One region of the Streptomyces fractus genome, then DNA from elsewhere that is predicted to be linked to it. Evidence: riboswitches for the same ligand, from Rfam matches in the RefSeq annotation. Region 1 holds a riboswitch; each other region holds the start of a gene.

What was found. Region 1 has a riboswitch for cobalamin ahead of ACP4E5_RS17565 (ribonucleoside-diphosphate reductase subunit alpha). Riboswitches for the same ligand answer to the same signal wherever they lie in the genome.
Region 2: another riboswitch for cobalamin. It lies ahead of ACP4E5_RS43990 (ABC transporter substrate-binding protein); the one in region 1 lies ahead of ACP4E5_RS17565 (ribonucleoside-diphosphate reductase subunit alpha).
Region 3: another riboswitch for cobalamin. It lies ahead of ACP4E5_RS33840 (cobalamin biosynthesis protein); the one in region 1 lies ahead of ACP4E5_RS17565 (ribonucleoside-diphosphate reductase subunit alpha).

What each region holds. Positions count from the first base shown of each region.
Region 1 covers NZ_JBMYHI010000002.1:3,500,708-3,505,359, reverse strand. Annotated here, with positions in the region: gene ACP4E5_RS17565 (ribonucleoside-diphosphate reductase subunit alpha) at 1-1,363, opposite strand, end outside; cobalamin riboswitch at 1,491-1,621, opposite strand; gene ACP4E5_RS17560 (GNAT family N-acetyltransferase) at 1,685-2,185, opposite strand; gene mctP (monocarboxylate uptake permease MctP) at 2,290-3,915, opposite strand; gene ACP4E5_RS17550 (DUF3311 domain-containing protein) at 3,912-4,178, opposite strand; gene ACP4E5_RS17545 (YbdD/YjiX family protein) at 4,305-4,508, opposite strand; gene ACP4E5_RS17540 (carbon starvation CstA family protein) at 4,477-4,652, opposite strand, start outside.
Region 2 covers NZ_JBMYHI010000002.1:9,210,345-9,214,996, forward strand. Annotated here, with positions in the region: gene ACP4E5_RS43975 (L-threonylcarbamoyladenylate synthase) at 1-112, shown strand, start outside; gene ACP4E5_RS43980 (ABC transporter ATP-binding protein) at 114-890, opposite strand; gene ACP4E5_RS43985 (FecCD family ABC transporter permease) at 887-1,900, opposite strand; gene ACP4E5_RS43990 (ABC transporter substrate-binding protein) at 1,960-3,015, opposite strand; cobalamin riboswitch at 3,052-3,241, opposite strand; gene ACP4E5_RS43995 (FCD domain-containing protein) at 3,250-3,516, opposite strand; gene ACP4E5_RS44000 (hypothetical protein) at 3,874-4,137, shown strand; gene cynS (cyanase) at 4,147-4,593, opposite strand.
Region 3 covers NZ_JBMYHI010000002.1:7,035,024-7,039,675, reverse strand. Annotated here, with positions in the region: gene ACP4E5_RS33855 (lysozyme) at 1-489, shown strand, start outside; gene ACP4E5_RS33850 (inorganic phosphate transporter) at 613-1,887, shown strand; gene ACP4E5_RS33845 (hypothetical protein) at 1,922-2,143, shown strand; cobalamin riboswitch at 2,242-2,387, shown strand; gene ACP4E5_RS33840 (cobalamin biosynthesis protein) at 2,426-3,400, shown strand; gene ACP4E5_RS33835 (cobyric acid synthase) at 3,397-4,652, shown strand, end outside.

The DNA.
Region 1 (4,652 bases):
CCAGGTTCACGGAACCCAGGTTGCAGACGGCCGTCTCCCCGTCGTCCGTCACCTCCAGGATCTCCGTGCACAGGTTGGAGGAGTGGACGGTGTGGCCGGGCTCGGCGGTCTGGTTGGCGGTGCGGTTGGCGGCGTCCTTGAAGGTCAGCCAGCCGTTGCCGGTCTGCGCGAGGGTGCGCATCATGCGGCCGTACAGATCGCGGGCGGGGATGGTCCGCTGGGCCTTCCCGTCGGCCTCGGCCTTGCGGTACGCGGCGTCGAACTCCTCGCCCCACAGGTCGACCAGCTCGGGTACGTCGGCGGGGGAGAAGAGGGACCACGGCTCGTCGGCGTTCACCCGGCGCATGAACTCGTCGGGGATCCAGTGCGCGAGGTTCAGGTTGTGGGTGCGGCGCGCGTCCTCGCCGGTGTTGTCTCGCAGCTCCAGGAACTCCTCGATGTCGGCGTGCCAGGTCTCCAGGTAGACCGCCGCGGCGCCCTTGCGGCGACCGCCCTGGTTCACGGCGGCGACCGAGGCGTCCAGCGTCTTCAGGAACGGGACGATGCCGTTGGAGTGCCCGTTCGTGCCGCGGATCAGTGAACCGCGGCTGCGTACACGGGAGTACGAGAGGCCGATGCCGCCCGCGTGCTTCGAGAGGCGGGCGACCTGGTGGTACCGGTCGTAGATCGAGTCGAGCTCGTCGAGCGGGGAGTCGAGGAGGTAGCAGCTCGACATCTGGGGGTGGCGGGTGCCGGAGTTGAAGAGGGTGGGGGAGGAGGGCAGGTAGTCGAGGCGGCTCATCAGGCCGTAGAGGGAGGCGACTTCGTCCAGGGCGCGGACGCTGTCGTCCTCCGCGAGGCCGGCCGCCACGCGCAGCATGAAGTGCTGCGGGGTCTCGATGACCTGCCGGGTGATCGGGTGGCGCAGCAGGTAGCGGCTGTGCAGGGTGCGCAGGCCGAAGTAGCCGAAGCGGTCGTCGCCGGCGGTGTCGATGAGCGCGTCGAGGCGCGCCGCGTGGACGCGTACGAACTCGGCCGTGCGGTCCGCGATCAGGCCCTCGCGGTGGCCGACGGCGACCGATTCGGTGAAGGACGTGACGCCCTGCGAGGCGGCCTCGGCGGTGATGGAGCGGGTGAGGAGGCGGGCGGCGAGCCGGGAGTAGGTGGGGTCCTCGGAGATCAGCCCGGCCGCGGCCTCGGTGGCGAGATCGCGCAGCTCGGCCTCATCGGCCCGCGCCGAACGGCCACGCAGCGCGGCCGCCGCGATCCGGCCGGGGTCGGCGTCGGGGAGATCGGCGGTCAGCTCGGTCAGGGTGCGCAGCAGGGCTGCACCCGGGCCGTCCTGGGGGGTGGCTGAGACCGGTTCGGCGGGCGCGATGGTCACGTTGAGGCTCTCCCTCGCTCGGCTCGAGGCCTGCGGGGAGGAGGTGGCAGCGCGGGCGCGCAAACGCGGGCCCTCGTCCACCGGCCCTTTCCGCGAGGCCCGGACGTCGTCGACGCCCGGGCCGGTCGGCTCGGGCGTGCCGTCGACAGGTCATCGGACTCGCGTGAGCGCTTTTGTACGCCTACGCACACCGTTGCGGGACAGTTCCGGATTCGCACCGGATTCCCCTGTGGTGACAGCGAGAGCGAGCATACATGTTGTGTCGGGTCCTCGTGGCAGCCCCATATGTTGTGTCGGTGTTCCTTTCCCGCGCCCAATCCCTCAGTCGGCCGCCAGCTTCAACTCGTACGCGCGCAGCGTCACTTCCGGGATCGGGGCCCAGTCGCGGTCCGGGATCCGGGTGAAGCCGAGGCGTTCGTAGAGGCGGTGCGAGGCGGTCGCGAGCGGCTGGGTGCAGAGCACGACCGCGGTCTTGCCGGCCGCGCGGGCCCGGTCGATCACGGCCCGCACGAGCGCCTCGCCGACGCCCTGCCCGCGTGCCTCGACGGCGACGGCCAGCATCCGGAACTCGGCCTCCGAGGGGCGCGCCAGCTCCGCGTACGGGTGGTCGTGCGAGGAGACGTAGGTGACGCCGCCGAGGACCCGGCCTTCCGGGTCCTCGGCGACGAGCACCTCGGCCTGCCGCGCGCGTTTCTCGACGTCGCGCAGTTCGGCGGCGTACCAGTCGTCCTCGCCGAACGCGAGGAGGCCGCTGCCGAGATAGGCGCGGGCGCTCAACTCGCCGAGCGCGGCGTACTCATCGGGGCGCACTGTTCTGATCACGACGCCATGGTTACGCGACCCCCGGCCCTGGTCGCAACGCTTTCCGGAAAATGCGTCGGGCCCCTCCGCGGGGGAGGGGCCCGACACGCGCGTGTACGGCTCGACTAGTGGCCGGCGCCCGCCGTGATCGGCAGGTCGACCTGGACGCCCTTGTCGCCCGCGTCGGCCGTGTAGTCCTCGCGGGTCGTCTCGTCGACGCCGTCCGGGGCCTTGACCGCCTTCAGGACGAAGGTCAGGACGACGGTGACGACGACGTTGAGGACGAACGCCGTGAAGCCGATGTAGCCGATCTCACCGATGCCGGGGATCTCCGCCGACGAGCCGCCGAAGTGCTTCTGCGTCGGCGACGCGACGCCCCACGCGGCGAGCGTGCCGTACACCATGCCGACCGCCCAGCCGGCGAGCAGCGCCCAGCGGTGGAACCAGCGCGTGAACAGGCCGCCGACGAGGGCCGGGAAGGTCTGCAGGATCCAGATGCCGCCGAGCAGCTGGAAGTTGATGGCGACGGTCTTGTCCATGGTGAGGACGAAGGCCAGCGCGCCCACCTTCACGAGCAGCGACACCAGCTTGGAGACCTTGGTCTCCTGCGCGGGCGTCGCGTCCGGCTTGATGAAGTCCTTGTAGATGTTGCGCGTGAACAGGTTCGCGGCGGCGATGGACATGATGGCCGCCGGGACCAGCGCGCCGATGCCGATGGCGGCGAACGCGACGCCCGTGAACCAGTCGGGGAACATGTCCTCGAACAGCTGCGGAATCGCCAACTGCCCGTTCTGCACCTTGATCCCGGCCGCGATCGCCATGAACCCGAGCAGCGCGAGCAGGCCCAGCATCAGCGAGTACAGCGGCAGGATCGTGGTGTTGCGGCGGATCACGTTGCGGCTCTTGGAGGAGAGCGTCGCCGTGATCGAGTGCGGGTACATGAACAGCGCCAGGGCGGAGCCGATGGCGAGCGTCGCGTACGTCCACGTACCCGATGAGCCCGGAGCGAGCCCGGCGACCGGTTTGCCCGCCGCCTTGTTGGCCGCGTCGAACTTGTCGCTCGCCGCGGCGAAGATGTGCTCGAAGCCGCCCAGCTTGATCGGGATGTAGATGATGGCGACCGCGATCACGAGGTAGATCAGGCCGTCCTTGACGAACGCGATCAGCGCCGGGGCCCGCAGGCCCGAGGAGTACGTGTACGCGGCCAGCACGGCGAAGGCGATCAGCAGCGGCAGGTCCTTGACGAACCAGTTGGTGTCGTCGCCGCCGCCGACGCCCATCACGTCCAACACGGCCTGGATGCCGACCAGTTGGAGCGCGATGTAGGGCATCGTGGCGAGGATGCCGGTGATCGCGATCGCGAGCGAGAGGCCCTTGGAGCCGAAGCGGCCGCGCACGAAGTCCGAGGTCGTCACGTACCCGTGCTTGTGCGAGACCGACCACAGGCGGGGCAGGAACGTGAAGATCAGCGGGTACACGAGGATCGTGTACGGCACCGCGAAGAAGCCGGAGGCGCCGGCCGCGTAGATCGCCGCGGGGACGGCCACGAAGGTGTACGCGGTGTAGAGGTCGCCGCCGAGCAGGAACCAGGTGATCCAGGTGCCGAACGAGCGGCCGCCCAGGCCCCATTCGTCCAGCGAGGCGTCATTCTCGGCCTTCCGCCAGCGCGCCGCGAGGAAGCCCATGACCGTCACGGCCACGAAGAAGATGATGAAGACGGTGAGCGCGACACCGTTGACCCCGCCGTTCACGCCTGGCCTCCAGCCGACTGAGCAGACTTACGGGCGCGCTGATCGCGCTGCCACAGCTTGTACGCGATCATCGTGAGCGCGGTGGAGATGAGCACCCAGAGCATCTGGTACCAGTAGAAGAACGGGACGCCGATGAGCGTCGGTTCGACCTTGGCGTAGGAGCTGACCCAGAGCATCGCGACGAACGGTGCGACCAGACAGAGTGCAATGATCACGCGGACCGGCGTGACCACCGGTTGTTTCACTTCAGGCGCATCGGACATGACGCGGCTCCGTCCCCTCACTCATCAGAGATCCCACTTATCTCATGTTTAACGTGCGGGAAATCTAAGCGAGAGTCTTGATCTATGGAACCCCCGTCCGGATAACGGACGTGTCCGGGGGGCCGCTCAGCAGCAGCGGAACCCCTGTCGCGGATCCGATTCCTGGCGGTCCGTCCGCATGCGCTCGAAGTCGCGCCGGGACGGTACGGACGCGCCCGGGTGTGTCTCCCCGAGGTGCGTCACGTACCGCTCGTAGGCGCTCTCGTCCGTCAACTCCCGGACGAACCACCGCACATACCTAGCCACCCGTAGCACTGCCGACGCCGGCATCGCGCGCCTCCGCCTTCTCCTCCTGTGTGGGGACGAGCCCGGCCGGTGCCACCAGCGTGGACTCGACGTACGGCGCCTCGCTCAGCTTCGACGATTCCGGGTTCCGTACGTGCTTCACGCATACCCGCAGCGCGTCGAGGACCA
Region 2 (4,652 bases), 5.7 Mb from region 1:
CGTCGTGGACTCCGGCGACTGCGGCACCGTGCCCACCACGGTCATCGACTTCTCCGGCGGGGAGGCCGAGATCGTGCGGCAGGGGGCGGGGGACACCGAGCGCTTCGAGTGACTCACGCCGGCCGGGTCGTGCCCAGATAGCGGATGTGCGGGCGGGCGCCGGGGCGGGTGACCTCGGCGCGCACCCCGTACACGTCGGCGATCAGCTCCTCGGTCAGCACGTCGCCCGGTTCCCCGGCCGCCACCACCCGGCCCTCGCTCAGCACGACGACCCGCGCGCAGTAGCCGGCGGCGAGGTTCAGGTCGTGCAGGGCGACGACGGACGTGATGCCCAGCGTGCCGATCAGGTCGAGGAGTTCGAGCTGGTGCTGGATGTCGAGGTGGTTCGTCGGCTCGTCGAGCAGCAGCTCACGCGGCTCCTGCGCGAGCGCCCGCGCGATCTGCACCCGCTGGCGCTCACCGCCCGACAGGGTGTGCCACAGGCGGTGCGCCCGGTCGGCGAGCCCGCTGCGCTCCAGGGCGTCGCGGACGGCCGCCTCGTCGGTCGCCGACGCGGCCTGCCAGGCGCGACGGTGCGGGACCCGGCCCAGCCGTACGACATCGGCGACCGTCAACTCGACCTGCGCGTCGGACTGTTGCTGCACCATGGCGATGCGCCGCGCGGCCTGCTTGCGGCCCACCGAGGCGAGCGGGTCACCGTCGAGCGTGACGACACCGCTGTCCGGGGCGAGCACCCCGGACAGGAGGCGCAGCAGGGTCGACTTGCCCGAGCCGTTGGGGCCGAGCACACCGGTGACGGTGCCGGGCTCCGGCGTCAGGCTCACCCCGTCGAGCACCAGCGCTCCGCCGGGCGACCACGAGACACGCTCCGCGCGCAGCCCCGCCGTCACCGCACACCCCGTCCGCGGTAGAGCACCAGCACGAACGCCGGCACACCGATCAGCGACGTCACCACACCCACCGGAACCTCCTGCGGTTCGAGGACCGTCCGCGCCACCGTGTCCACCCACACCAGGAACACCGCTCCCGCGAGCGCCGTCACCGGCAGCAGCCTGGTGTGCCCCGGGCCCACCAGTGCGCGCGCCGCGTGCGGCAGCACCAGGCCGACGAAGCCGATCGCCCCCGCCGCGCTCACCAGGGCCGCCGTAAGGAGCGCCGTCACGCACAGCAGCACGATCCGGGTCCGGGCCACCCGGACGCCGAGCGTGGCCGCGGCCTCCGCACCGAACGCGAACGCGTCGAGGGTGCGGCCGTACGTCAGGCACACCACGAGCGCGACGGCGAGCACGGCCAGGCACAGCCACACCTCGGTCCAGCCGACCCCGCTGAGCGAGCCGAGCAGCCAGAACAGCACGCCGCGCGTCGTCTCCGCGTCCGCGGAGGTCAGCACGACGAACGAGGTCAGCGCCGAGAACAGCTGCATCGCCGCGACCCCGCACAGCACCACCCGGTCCGTGCTGCCGCCCAGCGTGTGACTGAGCACGAGGACCAGCGCGAACGAGCAGACGGCGCCGACGAACGCGCCGCCCGACACCGACACGGCGCCTCCGCCGAGCCCGAGCACGACGACGAGCACGGCCCCGGTCGACGCCCCCGACGAGACGCCGAGCACGAACGGGTCGGCGAGGGGATTGCGCAACAGCGCCTGCAACACCGTGCCGCACACAGCGAGCCCGGCCCCGCACACCGCCGCGAGCAGCGTCCGCGGCAGCCGCAGATTCCATACGATGCCGTCCCGGATCGGCGAGAGGTCCGAGGTCGCCAGGCCGATCCGTTCGCCGACCGCCGCCCACACGTCGCCGACCCCGATCTGCGCGGGGCCGAGGGTGATCGCGAAGGCCACGGAGGCGCACAGCACGGCGACACCGGCCGCCCAGGCGAGCGTCGCGCGAACGGACATCCGGGAGGGGGTCTTCGGGTGCCCCGCCGCCACCGCTTGCCCAGAGACCGTGCGAGCCGTCACCGCGCGAGTCCGAACTCGCGCAGCCCCGCGGCCACCCGCTCCACACCGTCGACCGTCCGGATGGTCGGGTTCATGGCCTGCCCGCTCAGCCGCACGTACCGCTTCTTCTTCACGGCGGTCATGTGCTTCGTGACCGGGTTCGACTCCAGGAACCCGATCTTCTGCGCGGCCGACTCCGCGGACTGCGAGCGGCGCGTCAGATCGCCGATGACCAGCACGTCCGGATCGCGGTCCGCGACCGTCTCCCAGTTGACCTGCGGCCACTCCGCACGCGTGTCGTCGAAGACATTGCGCGCCCCGAGCTCCTTGGTGACGACGCCCGGAGCGCCGCAACAACCCGCCATGTAGGGCGAGTCGGAGTTGGCGAACCAGTACAGGACGTCCACGCCGTGCGCGTCGATCCCTGAAGTGGCCTTGCGGACCCTGGACTTGAGCTGGTCGATCAGCTTCTCGCCGCGCTCCTCCACGTCGAAGACGCGCGCCAGGTCGCGGATCTCGCCGTACACGACGTCGAGCCCCAGGGGCTCGGTCCGCACGCCGTCCCCGTCCCCGCCGTTGTCCTTGCCGGCGCAGTCACTGGGGGAGAGGTAGGTGGGCACGCCGAGCTTCTCGAACTCCTCGCGTGGCGCCACGCCACCCTTGCCGAGGGTGTACGTGAACGAGGCCGCGGCGAAGTCCGGTTCGGTGCCGAGGACCTTCTCGAACGACGGGTAGCGGTCGGCAAGACGCGGCACCTTCGCGTTGGCCTTCGCCAAATTCTTGGGGACCGGGTCGGTCCAGGTGCCGGTGCCCGCCATCCGGTCCTCGAGGCCGAGCGACAGCATGATCTCGGCGGAGCCCTGGTCGAGGGCGACGGCGCGGCGCGGGGTGTGCTCGACCCGCACCTTCTCGCCGCAGTTGTCGAGCGTGACACCGCCGCGCTTGTCGGCGCTGTCCTCGGTGGCGGCGGTCGTGCCGCACCCGGTGAGCAGCAGGGCGCCCGCCAACAGCGGGGCGCATCGGCGGAGTTGACGTGCGAACAGCACGGAGGTTCCTTCGCGTCCAGGGCTCATACGCGGAGCCGGCCTACGGTCCGCCCCCACGCCACGCGGCACTGGAGGCCGCCAGCAGGTCTTCGGACTCGGGGTCGTCCGCGCGAAGCGCCTTCCCGGGCCGATGTACCGGCCCAGTGGCAGTGGCTCCGCCCGTCACCCTCACCGCTGCGCGTCAGTTCCGGGTTCGCACCGGATTCCCTGACCCGTGTGCGTAGAAAAACACACAAAGGTACGACTGGCTCGGCGAAACTATCACGTGAGGACCGACTCCAGTTGGGGCCGGGTTCCGTCCCTGTGGTGGTCCATCAGGGAGACGAGGCGTTCGTGGTCCCGGACGCGGAGCGCCTCGACCATCTCCGCGTGCTCGTCGACGATCCGCTTCTGTGACATCGGGTCGTGCAGGAGACAGGCTCGGTAGCCGTCGCTCAGCCGCCAGACGCGGCGCGGTTCGGCGACGACGAGGTCCAGGCCCGACGCGGTGAACATGCGGAAGTGGAAATCCGAGTTGAGGCGGGCCATGGCGGTGAGTCCCCGAACCGGCGGGCGGCTCTGGCGGCACCCTCGACGACCTCCTCGCCCTGACCCGCGCCCTCGCCTCGCATGCCGTCACCACCCCGGTCGCCGAGTACGCCACCGCCGACTGGTGCCTCGCGTCCGGCGGCCCACTCCCCGCTGGGGCGCCCACCATCGCCTTCCTCCCCACGGACGCCGCAGGACCGGTCGACGACGGCACCGTCACCGCCCAACTGCCCGCCGTTCCCTGGGCGTCCGGCGCGCACACCCTGCTCCTGGTCCCGGAGACGAGGCCGGCGCGGGCCCGTGGACCATCGACCTCACCGGCCCGGGCGTCACCCGCCACCCGTCCCGACCCGCCCTGTGCGACACCCGTACGAGGCCGTCGACCTGACCGCGGCGCCGGTGACCGCGCCGCCGCCCGGCATACCGTCCCCCGCCCGCATCTGCGCCCGCCTCGCCACCATGCGCGTCCACCTCCTCCAGACCGAGGCCGCACTGAACCACACCCGCGACACCTACCGCGCGGACGCGTCCGAGCCGAGGGACGCCGCCCTGGGGCGGCTGGCCGTCGCCTCGGGAGAGGACCTCCTCTGGGACACCCTCACCGCCCCCGCGCCGCGCTGACCTCGCGGCTCACCAGGTCCGGTACGGCAGGAACTTGCCGTCCAGCGTGACGACCACGCGGTCGCCCTTCGGGTCCTCCCTGCGCGCGATGTCCATCGAGAAGTCGATCGCCGACATGATCCCGGATCCGAACTTCTCCTCGATGACTCCCTTCAGCGTGGTGCCGTACACCTGCACGATCTCGTAGAAGCGGTAGATCAACGGGTCGGTGGGGACCGGGGCGTCCAGCGATCCGCGCGAGGCATCCCGGGACAGCGCGGCCACCGTCTCCTCGTCCAGCGAGAGCAACGCCCCGGCGCGTGCCGCCTGGTCGCGGGTCATGGTGTTCTGGCCAAGGAGTGCGGACGCCGTCCACACCTCGTGCGCGCCGACGGCCTCGGCGATCTTCTCGAAGGTCAGCCCGGCGGACTCCTTGGCGGCCAGGGCACGACGGGTTGCTTCGCTGCGGTCGATCACGGCGACTCCCTGCGGTGGGGCGGACGGTCTCGGCCGACAACTACCGGCCCCCTGTTTCG
Region 3 (4,652 bases), 3.5 Mb from region 1:
GCCCGCAACGCGGGCATCGTGCGCGGCGCCTACCACTTCGCGCTGCCGCAGAAGTCCTCCGGCAAGGCGCAGGCCTCGTACTTCGTGCGCAACGGTGGCGCCTGGCGGCGTGACGGCTGGACCCTGCCGCCCGCGCTCGACATCGAGTCCAACCCGTACGGCAAGGGCAAGCACCCCTGCTACGGGCTGCGAAAGTCGACGCTGGTGTCGTGGATCCAGTCCTTCAGCAACGAGATCCTGCGCAGCACCGGGCGCCGTCCGGTCATCTACACCAATGCGCGATGGTGGAAGCAGTGCACCGGCGACAGCAGGGCATTCGCCGCCAACCACGCCTTGTGGCTCGCCCGGTACGACGAGCGCGCCGGCGCACTTCCGGCAGGCTGGAGCTACTGGACGTTCTGGCAGTACGAGGAGAAGGGCCGGCTGCCGGGTGACCAGAATCTCTTCAACGGTTCGATGACCCAGCTCAAGCGGTTCGCGATGGGGTAGCCGAAGGCACGGAGCGACGGCCCTCCGGATCGGGTCACCGGGGCGCCCGACCCAGTTCATCTTCCGTTCACTCGGGCTCTTTACGTTCCAAGAACTACTGACGTCCAACCGAAGCCTGGGTAAATGGAACACATCACGCTGCTCCTAGCGATCGTGATCGTTACCGCGCTGGTTTTTGATTTCACCAACGGTTTCCACGACACCGCCAACGCGATGGCCACAACCATCTCGACCGGCGCTCTCAAGCCGAAGACGGCGGTGGCCATGTCCGCCGTGCTGAACCTCGTCGGAGCGTTCCTCTCCGTCGAAGTCGCCAAGACGATCTCCGGCGGCATCGTCAAGGAGGACGGCCTCAGAACAGAGGTCATCTTCGCGGCGCTGGTGGGCGCCATTCTCTGGAATCTGCTGACCTGGCTGCTCGGCCTGCCGTCCAGTTCCTCGCACGCCCTGTTCGGTGGCCTCATCGGCGCCGCGGTCATGTCGATGGGCTGGTCCTCGGTCAACGGCGGCACCGTCGTCACCAAGGTGCTGCTGCCCGCGGTGGCCGCGCCGCTCGTCGCCGGCATCGCCTCGATGCTGGCCACCCGCCTCACGTACCGCATCAGCAAGAAGACGGACGAGCGGGCGACCGCCAAGGGCTACCGCGCCGGGCAGATCGCCTCCGCGGGTCTCGTCTCCCTCGCGCACGGCACGAACGACGCGCAGAAGACGATGGGCATCATCACCCTCGCCCTGATCACCGGCGGCGTCATCGCGCCCGACGCCGACCCGCCGATGTGGGTCATCATCTCGGCCGGCATGGCCATCGCCCTCGGCACCTACCTCGGCGGCTGGCGCATCATCCGCACCATGGGCAAGGGCCTCACCGAACTCGCCCCGCAGCAGGGCTTCGCGGCGCAGACCAGTGCGGCGACCGCGATCCTCGCCTCCTCGCACCTGGGCTTCTCCCTCTCCACCACGCAGGTCTGCTCCGGCGGTGTGATGGGCGCGGGCCTCGGCCGCAAGGGCGGCGTGGTCCGCTGGTCGACCGCCACCCGGATGTTCATCGCGTGGGGCCTGACCCTGCCGGCCGCCGGTCTGGTGGGCGCGGGCGCCGAGTTCCTGACCAAGCAGGGCCCGTGGGGCGTCGGCCTCACCGCCGCGCTGCTCCTGGCCGGCTGCGCGGTGATCTGGAAGCTGTCGCGCCGCAACTCCATCGACCACACCAACGTCACGGCGGACGAGCCGCACGCCGAGCCCGTGCAGGAGGCTCCGGGTGTCGTGACGGCCGCGATCGCCTCGGTCACCCCGCCGCCGGCGGGCACGGTCGAGCCGGCCGGGTCCGAGGCGAAGATCCCCGCCCAGCCGAAGGCCGGAGCGGTGAGCGACCCCGCGCGCCCCGCCGGCGTCACGCTGTAGTCAGCGCTGTAGTTCAGAAGGAAGCAGGGCAGGAATGAACATCGACTGGGCGGCCCTCGGCACCGTCTTCGGCGTCTCTCTCGTGGTCACCGTGGCCCTCGTCGGCCTGTTCACCCTCGGCATCGTGGGACTCTCCAAGCGGGAGTCGGCGGGGCGTGACGGTGGCTCGGCGGCGGTCGCGACGTCCGGGGCGTATGTCTGCTTCGCGCTGTGCGCGGCGGCCGTGGCCTACGGGATCTATCTGATCGTGGCCTGACCCGGCACAGGGCACGGCGCACGGCTCACGAAGGCGGGGTGCGGGACGTTCGGCGTCCCGCACCCCGCCTTCGTACGTCTCAACAGCAAGTTGACGTGCCAACTCGGAGCGTGGTGGACTTCCCCCGCCATATACGGCAGCAGTTGAGGAAGCCGGTGCGAATCCGGCGCGGTCCCGCCACTGTGAACCCCCGGCCGACAGGCCTCGGGTGAGCCAGGAACTCTCGCTGCCGGTCTCGTCGAACCAGGGCGTGGACACCCTGAGTGAGGACACTTAACCGCCATGTTCGCCCCGCGCGGCGCCTGGCGGCACGAGCGCGTGTACGCGTGTGGTGCCGCCGCCGGAATGCTCGTCGACCTTCTTCTTGGCGATCCGCGCCGTGGGCACCCCGTCGCCGGATTCGGTCGCGCCGCCGCGGCCGTCGAGCGTGGGCTGTGGCGGGACCACCGTGGCGCGGGCGCCCTGCACACCGTCGTGTGTGCCGGTGGCGCCGCCGGCCTCGCGGCTGTCGCCTCCCGTCTCGTACGCCGCTCCCCCGCCGCCTCCGTCGCGCTGACGGCCGCCGCCACCTGGGCCGTCGTCGGCGGCACCTCGCTGGGTCGCGAGGCCCGTGGCGTGGCGGCCGCGCTCGAGGCCGGGGACGTGGAGCGCGCGCGGGAGCTGCTGCCCCGGCTGTGCGGCCGTGACCCGCAGGGGCTCGACGCCGACGGGGTCGCGCGCGGCGCCGTCGAGTCCGTCGCCGAGAACACCTCCGACGCCGTCGTGGGCGCGCTCGTGTGGGGTGCGCTCGGCGGGGTGCCTGGCCTGGTCGCGTTCCGCGCCGTGAACACGCTCGACGCGATGGTCGGGCACAAGTCCGTGCGGTACCGGCGGTTCGGCTGGGCCTCGGCCCGCCTCGACGACGTGGCCGGCTGGCCGGGGGCGCGGCTGACCGGCGCTCTCGCCGTGGTCGCGGGTGGCCGGCCCCGCGAGGCGCTCGCCGCGTGGCGGGCGGACGCCGGGCGGCATCCGAGCCCGAACGCCGGTGTCGTCGAGTCCTCCTTCGCGGGGGCGCTCGGGGTGCGGCTCGGCGGGACCTTGGCGTACGGCGGGCGGGTCGAGCACCGGCCGGTGCTGAACGCGGCGGGGCGGTCGGTCGAGGTGCGTGATGTGGATCGGGCCGTGCGGCTGTCACGGCGGGTGTCTCTGTTGGCGTTGGGAGTCTGTGTGGGTGCGCGACTGGTACGGGGCCGGGTTCTGGCTCGGGGGCGTCGATGACGGGCGGGGGGCTCCTCGTCGCGGGGACCACCTCCGACGCCGGGAAGAGTGTCGTCACCGCGGGGATCTGCCGGTGGCTGGTGCGGCAGGGCGTGAAGGTGGCGCCGTTCAAGGGGCAGAACATGTCCCTGAACTCGTTCGTGACCAGGGAGGGCGCAGAGATCGGGCGCGCGCAGGCGATGCAGGCGCAGGCCGCGCGGGCGGAGCCGAGCGCGCTGATGAATCCGGTCCTGCTCAAGCCGGGCAGCGACAGGAGCAGCCAGGTCGTCCTCATGGGCAAGCCCGTGGGCGAGTTGAGTGCGCGGGGGTATCACGGAGGGCGTCAGGCCGCCCTGTTGGACACCGTGGTCGGGTGTCTGGAGGAGCTGCGGGCCACCCATGACGCCGTGATCTGCGAGGGCGCCGGATCGCCCGCCGAGATCAATCTGCGGCGCACCGACATCGTGAACATGGGGCTCGCGCGGGCCGCGCGGCTGCCGGTGCTCGTGGTGGGCGACATCGATCGGGGCGGGGTCTTCGCCTCGTTCTTCGGGACGACCGCGCTGCTCGCTCCCGAGGATCAGGAGCTGCTCGCCGGGTATCTCGTGAACAAGTTCCGCGGCGATGTGAGTCTGCTGGAGCCCGGGCTCGACATGCTCAAGTCGCTTACGGGGCGCGCCACTTACGGCGTGCTGCCGTTCCAGCACGGGCTCGGGATCGACGAGGAGGACGGGCTCCGGGTGTCCCTGCGTGGCGCCGTGCGGGAGTCCGTCGTCGCGCCGCCGGTCGGCGAGGACGTGCTGCGGGTCGCCGTGTGCGCCGTGCCGTTGATGTCGAACTTCACGGATGTCGACGCGCTGGCCGCCGAGCCGGGGGTCGTCGTGCGGTTCGTCGACCGGGCGGAGGAGCTGGTCGACGCGGATCTCGTCGTGGTGCCGGGGACGCGCGGGACCGTGAAGGCCCTCGAATGGCTGCGGGAGCGCGGGCTCGCCGACGCGCTTGCCCGGCGGGCCGCGGAGGGGCGGCCGGTCCTCGGGATCTGCGGCGGCTTCCAGCTGCTCGGCGAGCGCATCGAGGACGAGGTGGAGTCGCGGGCCGGCGTCGTGGACGGGCTCGGGCTGCTTCCCGTACGGGTGCGGTTCGCGGCCGAGAAGACGCTCGCGCGGCCGGTCGGCGAGGCGCTCGGAGAGTACGTCGAGGGGTACGAGATCCATCACGGGATCGCCGAAGTGACGGGCGGCGAGGCCTTCTTGGACGGGTGCCGGGTCGGGTC